DNA from 2 places in the Diaphorobacter sp. LR2014-1 genome. Region 2 is predicted to be linked to the other one. Evidence: predicted binding sites of a transcription regulator. Region 2 holds the regulator's gene; the other holds the start of a gene.

Region 1 (3,579 bases), on a different contig from region 2:
GCTTGGTGTACGGGAACAGGCCCTGGTCCATCAGGCGCTGGATGAGCTTGCGCTTGACCTCCAGGCTCTGCTTGCCCAGTTCCAGCAGGCGGTCCAGCGCCGCCAGCAGGGCCGCCTCGTCGCCCGCGTGCAGATAGCCCAGGCGCGCGCAGTTGACGGTGACCACGCCCAGGCTGCCGGTCTGCTCGGCGCTGCCGAACAGGCCGTTGCCGCGCTTGAGCAGCTCGCGCAGGTCCAGCTGCAGGCGGCAGCACATGGAGCGCACCATGTTGGGCGACAGCTCCGAGTTGATGAAGTTCTGGAAGTACGGCAGGCCGTACTTGGCCGTCATGTCGAACAGGGCGACGGCGTTCTCACTCTCCCACGGGAAGTCGGGCGTGATGTTGTAGGTGGGGATGGGGAAGGTGAACACGCGGCCCTTGGCATCGCCCGTGGTCATCACGTCGATGTAGGCGCGGTTGATGACGTCCATCTCGGCCTGCAGCTCGCCGTAGCAAAACGGCATCTCCACGCCGCCGATTACCGGCACCTGCTCGCGCAAATCCTCGGGGCAGGTCCAGTCGAAGGTGAGGTTGGTGAACGGCGTCTGCGTGCCCCAGCGCGAGGGCACGTTGAGGTTGTAGACCAGCTCCTGGATGCACTGGCGCACGGCGGCGTAGTCCATGCCATCCTTGCGCACGAAGGGCGCCATGTAGGTGTCGAACGACGAGAACGCCTGCGCACCCGCCCACTCGTTCTGCAGCGTGCCGAGGAAGTTCACGATCTGCCCCACGGCGGAGCTCATGTGCTTCGGCGGCCCCGCCTCCACCTTGCCCGGCACGCCGTTGAGCCCCTCGTGCAGCAGCGTGCGCAGCGACCAGCCCGCGCAGTAGCCGCTGAGCATGTCGAGGTCGTGGATGTGGATGTCGCCATTGCGGTGCGCCTCGCCGATCTCGGGTGCGTAGACGTGCGAGAGCCAGTAGTTGGCCGTCACCTTGCCTGCCACGTTCAGGATCAGCCCGCCCAGCGAGTAGCCCTGGTTGGCGTTGGCGTTCACGCGCCAATCGGCGCGCGTGAGGTATTCGTTGATGGAGCTTTCCACATGCACCAGCGTCTGCCGGTCGGCGCGCAGGGTGGCGTGGCGCTGGCGGTAGGCCATGTAGGCGCGCGCGGTCTGCAGATGGTTGGCGGCGATCAGCGTCTGCTCCACCACGTCCTGGATCTGCTCGATGGTCGGTGCCTCGCCATGGAAGCGGTGGATCAGCACCTTGGTGGCCTGCGCCGTGAGCAGACGGGCCTCGTCCTCGCCGAACTCGCCCGTGGCCTGGCCGGCCCGGGCGATGGCCGACTGGATGCGCGCAGCATCGAAAGGCGTGCGCTCGCCGTTGCGTTGGATGACGTCGCGCGGCAGGCTGGCGACGATCGGAGATGGTGGTGTCATGGCAACCCTTAAACACTACATATAGTGTTCACCATACCTATCAAACACTATAGGTAGTTTGATCAGGCACAAACCGCAGGGCAGAAAAGGGCCTGTGCAGAGGGGAGGTGCGGTGCGGGGCTTGTGGCCCGCGTGCCACGGGGTGGGGCCGCAGCAGGCCCGCACCCAAGAGGCTGGGCGGGGGATCGGGGCGCCGTGGAGGGTTTGACGCCTTTTGGCCTTCTGGCGCTGGAGGGGTAAGCGCTGTAAGCTATTAAAACAGTAGCAACCGGGTTGCGTGCGGCGCGACGCGTGTCAGGCCAACTCGACGCCAGCCTGCGCATTGCGCACAAAGGCCTCGAACGCGGCGGGCTCCAGCGGCCGGCTGTACCAGTAGCCTTGCATTTCGTCGCAGCCGCAGGCCTGCAGCAACGCGGCCTGCTCGGCCGTCTCCACGCCTTCGGCAATGGTGGCCATGCGCAGGCTGTGGGCCATCTTGACGATGGCCGTCACGATGGCCTGGTCGCTGGCCTGGTGGGCGAGTTCGCGCACGAAGGACTGGTCGATCTTGAGCTTGTCGATGGCGTAGCGCTTGAGGTAGCTCATGGAGGAATAGCCCGTGCCGAAGTCGTCCAGCGCCACGCGAAAGCCCACCTCATGCAGGCGGCGGATGGTGGTCTCGGCCTGTTCCGGGTTTTTCAGCGCGACGGCCTCGGTCAGCTCCACCTCGATGCGCTGGGGTGAAACGTCCATGCGCTGCAGGATGCGCACCAGCTCCTCGACGAAGTGCGGCCGCGCGAACTGCGCAGCCGATACGTTCACCGCCACCACCAGCGGCGGCAGGCCCGCGGCATCCCAGGCGCGCAACTGCTGCGCCACCTGCTCCACCACCCAGAAATCGATGGCCACGATGGAGCCGCTTTGCTCGGCGATTGGGATGAACTCGGCCGGAGACACCAGCCCCCAGCGCGGATGGCGCCAGCGCAGCAGCGCCTCGGCGCCCGCCAGCGCGCCGCTGCCCAGCGTGCGCTGGGGTTGGAACACCAGGAACAGCTCGCCGCGGTGCGCCGCGTCCTTGAGGCCGGCGGCCGGCTCCAGCGAACGCTGCGTGTGCGCCTGCATCTCGGGTGCGAAGAAGCGCAGCCCGTTGCGCCCGTCCTGCTTGACGCGGTACATCGCCACTTCCGCGGCGGACGCCAAGGTGCTGGCGGTGCGCGCGTCGTCGGGGTAGACGGCGATGCCGGCCGACGCGCTGACCGACACGGCATGGCCGTGGATCTGCAGTGTGGTCTGCAGCTGCGCCAGCGCATCCTGCGCCAGCAGCGCCACCGCCGCCTGGTCCGCCAGGGGCACGATGGCCGTGAAAGCGTCGCCCGAATAGCGCGCCACGGGAATGTGCGGCGCCAGGCAGGCGCGCAGCCGGTTGCCCATCTCCAACAGCAGTTCGTCACCGGCCGCGTGGCCCAGGGTTTCGTTCACCAGCTTGAAGTTGTCCAGGTCGAACCACAGCACCGACACCCGTTCGTGGCTTGCGTCCGCGCGGTCGATGGCTTGCGTCAACTGTTCGTCGAAGGCTTTCTTGTTGAGCAAGCCGGTCAGCGTGTCGTAGTTGGAGAGCGCGCGGATGCGCTCCTCCGCCTCGCGCCGCTGCGTGATGTCCTCCATGTGCGCGACGTAATGCGTCACTTCGCCGAACACGTCGCGAACGGGGTAAAGCGAGGCGTTTTCCGTGTAGACCTGTCCGTTCTTGCGGCGGTTGATGAGTTCGCCCTGCCAGGGCAGGCCGCGCGGTAGCTTGGTCCACATATCGGCATAGGTGGTCCGGGGCGTCAGTCCCGACTGCAGCACGCGCGGGTTGCGGCCCAGCACCTCTTGTGCGCCGTAGCCGCTGACTTCGCTGAAGGCCTTGTTGACGTAGACGATGCTGGCGTCGATGTCGGTGATGACCACCGGACTGGGGCTCTGGTCCAGCGCCTCCGACAGGCGGTGGATGACGGCCTCCTGGCGGCGCTGGGCCACGTGCTTCCAGAGGGCGTCGGCCACGGTCTGCAGCGCCTGTGCGTCGCGTGGGTGATAGTCCCGCGCCTTGCCGGCCACGCCCAGCAGCAGGCGCGGCCTGCCGCCTTCCACCACGGGCACGCAAGCCCAGCGGGCCGTCGCGCTGCCCGGTGCGCGCCCAG
Region 2 (3,579 bases):
ACGACGTGGCCAAGGCCGTGGTGGACAGCCAGAATTTCGAGAACAAGCTGCTCAAGGCCTACATCCGCGACTGGCCGCAGGAAGAATCGCGGCCGGCCAACTGATTTGGTGATCAAAATAGCTGCCAGCGCTTGTCAATCAAGCGCTGGCAGCTATTTTTTTGGTAGTAACAGTGGCTCGGGGATAATCGCACTCCTATGAGCGGCAACACACTCGGTACCCTTTTTTGCGTCACCAACTTTGGTGAATCCCATGGCCCCGCCATCGGCTGCGTGATCGACGGCTGCCCGCCCGGCATGGAACTGTCCGAGGCCGACATTCAGGCCGACCTGGACCGCCGCCGCCCCGGCACCAGCCGCCATGTGACGCAGCGCAACGAGCCGGATGCGGTGGAAATCCTCTCGGGCGTATATGAGGGCAAGACCACCGGCACGCCCATCGCGCTGCTGATCCGCAACACCGACCAGCGCAGCAAGGACTACGGCAACATCGCGCAGAGCTTCCGCCCGGGGCATGCCGACTATGCCTACTGGCACAAGTACGGCCTGCGCGACCCGCGCGGTGGCGGCCGCTCGTCTGCGCGCCTCACGGCACCCACCGTGGCCGCCGGCGCGGTGGCCAAGAAATGGCTGGCCGAGAAATACGGCACCCGCTTTCGTGCCTGCATGACCCAACTGGGCGAGCTGCCCATCCCGTTCGAGAGCTGGGAGCATGTGCCGCACAACCCCTTCTTCGCGCCGGTGGCCGACGTGCAGGCCTACGAGGACTACATGGACGCGCTGCGCAAGTCCGGCGACTCCTGCGGCGCGCGCATTCGTGTGCAAGCTACCGGTGTGCCCGTGGGGCTGGGCGAGCCGCTGTACGACAAGCTGGACGCCGACATCGCCCATGTGATGATGGGCCTGAACGCCGTGAAGGGTGTGGAGATTGGCGCCGGCTTTGCCAGCGTGGCCCAGCGTGGCACCACGCACGGCGATTCGCTCACGCCCACGGGCTTCGCCAGCAACAACGCGGGTGGCGTGCTGGGCGGCATCAGCACCGGGCAGGACCTCGAGGTGTCGCTGGCCATCAAGCCCACCAGTTCCATCATCAGCCCGCGCGAGTCCATCGACATCCACGGCCAGAGTACCGAGGTGATCACGAAGGGGCGCCACGACCCCTGCGTGGGCATCCGCGCCGCGCCGATCGCCGAGGCGTTGCTTGCATTGGTCATCATGGACCATGCGCTGCGCCACCGTGCGCAATGCGGCGACGTGGTGCAGGCCGTGGCTCCGATTCCGGCAGTCCGCCTGGGGTGATGGTCAAAAACGGCTGTAGCGCCCGCCCAGTGGGCGCTGCCAGCTATCAATAGAAGAGCAATGGGAGAGCTGCGGCTTACTTGCGGACTTCGTCCACCAGCGCGCGGAACTCGTCGATGTCCTCGAAGCTGCGGTAAACGCTGGCGTAGCGCACATAGGCCACCTTGTCGAGCTTCTTCAGCTCGCGCATGACCAGCTCGCCGATGCGGCTGGACAGAATCTCGCGCTGCCCCAGGTTGAGCAGCTTTTCCTCGATGCGCTCGATGGCCGAGTCGATCTGCACTGTGCTCACCGGTCGCTTGCGCAGCGCCAGCTTGAACGATCCCAGCAGTTTCTCGCGGTCGTATTCGACGCGGCGGCCGTCCTTCTTGACGACCGTGGGGAAGTTGACTTCCGGTCGTTCGTAGGTTGTGAAGCGCTTGTCGCAGGCGCCGCACTGGCGCCTGCGGCGGATGAAGTCCCCGTCCTCGGAGACGCGGGTCTCGACGACCTGGGTCTCCTGATGGCTGCAAAAGGGGCACTTCATCGCGGCGGTCGATCAGCGATAGACCGGGAAGCGGCTGGTCAGCGCGTGCACCTTGGCGCGCACGGCTTCCAGGTTCGCCTCGTCATGCGGATTGTCCAGCACGTCGGCCACCAGGTTGGCCGTGAGGCGCGTTTCCTCTTCCTTGAAACCCCGTGTCGTGATGGCGGGCGTGCCCACGCGAATGCCGCTGGTGACCATCGGCTTTTCGGGATCGTTGGGGATCGCGTTCTTGTTGATCGTGATATGGGCCTTGCCCAGGGCTGCCTCGGCCTCCTTGCCGGTGATGCCCTTGGCGCGAAGGTCCACCAGCATCACGTGGCTTTCGGTGCGACCGCTCACGATGCGCAGTCCGCGCTGGATCAGCGTTTCCGCGAACACCTTGGCGTTCTTGGTCACCTGCTGCTGATACTGCTTGAACTCGGGCGACAGGGCTTCCTTGAAGGCCACGGCCTTGGCGGCGATGACGTGCTCCAGCGGGCCGCCCTGCAGGCCGGGGAAGATGGCGCTGTTGATGGCCTTCTCGTGCTCGGCCTTCATCAGAATGATGCCGCCGCGTGGGCCGCGCAGGCTCTTGTGCGTGGTGGAGGTCACCACGTCCGCAAACGGCACCGGGTTGGGGTACTCGCCCGCGACGACCAGACCGGCATAGTGGGCAATGTCCACCCAGAAGATGGCGCCGACTTCCTTGGCGATCTTCGCGAAGCGCTCGAAGTCGATGCGCAGGGCGTAGGCGGAGGCGCCGGCGATGATCAGCTTGGGCTTGTGCTCGCGGGCCTTGGCTTCCAGCGCGTCGTAGTCGATCTCTTCCTTGTCGTTCAGTCCGTAGGAGACTACGTTGAACCACTTGCCGCTCATGTTCAGCGGCATGCCGTGCGTGAGGTGGCCGCCCTCGGCCAGGCTCATGCCCAGAATGGTGTCGCCGGGCTTCAGGAAGGCCATCAGCACAGCCTGGTTGGCCTGCGAACCCGAGTTGGGCTGCACATTGGCCGCTTCGGCGCCGAAGAGTTGCTTGATGCGGTCGATGGCCAACTGCTCGATCACGTCCACGTTCTCGCAGCCGCCGTAGTAGCGCTTGCCAGGGTAGCCTTCGGCGTACTTGTTGGTGAGCTGCGAGCCCTGAGCGGCCATCACGGCGGGCGAGGCGTAGTTCTCGCTGGCGATCAGCTCAATGTGTTCTTCCTGGCGGCGGTCTTCGGCCTGGATGGCGGCCCACACCTCGGGATCGGTTTGTTCGACAAGAATATTGCGTTGGTACATGGCAGTCCGATGAACTAAGTGTCCCTTGGCAATCAAGGGCTGCCCAGGCGAACGACGGATCGCTGCGGGGCTGGTGCCTGCCGCGCGGCACGCTCCCCAGTGGTTTGCAGAAAAACGCTGTTTCCTGCCGGTGTCCACGTCAGCGGCGGTGCCCCGGGGGACGTCCGCGCCTATCGCCAGTTGCGTGCCCTGCTAGTGTAGCTGAGCACGCCCTTCATCAATGCCAGAGTAGGCTCTTCAGAGGCCGCTCAGCAGGGCCACCTTCTCGCCAGTGGCAGGGGTTGCAGGTGCGGCTTCCGGTGTGGCAGGAGCCTTGGTGGACAGGAGAGGTGGATTCACGGGGCCGGCGGGAGAAACGCCCGTGCGACCATTGGCGACCTGGCGCAGCCGGAAATGCTCCGCCAGTACCTTGGCGGCGTAGCCCCCGTCGTCGGGCAGGTTGGCTGCGCCGACGTAGTAACGCAGTCCGCCTTCCAGCGAGCCGGCGCGCGCGATGCA

The links. The regulator NrdR, encoded in region 2, represses ribonucleotide reductase genes. The targets are predictions, from matches to a motif close to CACNANATNTNGTG.
Region 1: the regulator NrdR is predicted to act here: its motif matches at 1,434-1,447, upstream of BV908_RS00800 (ribonucleoside triphosphate reductase).

What each region holds. Positions count from the first base shown of each region.
Region 1 covers NZ_MTBE01000001.1:165,757-169,335, reverse strand. Annotated here, with positions in the region: gene BV908_RS00800 (ribonucleoside triphosphate reductase) at 1-1,420, opposite strand, end outside; gene BV908_RS00795 (EAL domain-containing protein) at 1,715-3,579, opposite strand, start outside.
Region 2 covers NZ_MTBE01000009.1:63,496-67,074, reverse strand. Annotated here, with positions in the region: gene BV908_RS09430 (CBS domain-containing protein) at 1-104, shown strand, start outside; gene aroC (chorismate synthase) at 198-1,298, shown strand; gene nrdR (transcriptional regulator NrdR) at 1,375-1,824, opposite strand; gene glyA (serine hydroxymethyltransferase) at 1,837-3,081, opposite strand; ZMP/ZTP riboswitch at 3,116-3,275, opposite strand; gene BV908_RS09410 (lytic transglycosylase domain-containing protein) at 3,319-3,579, opposite strand, start outside.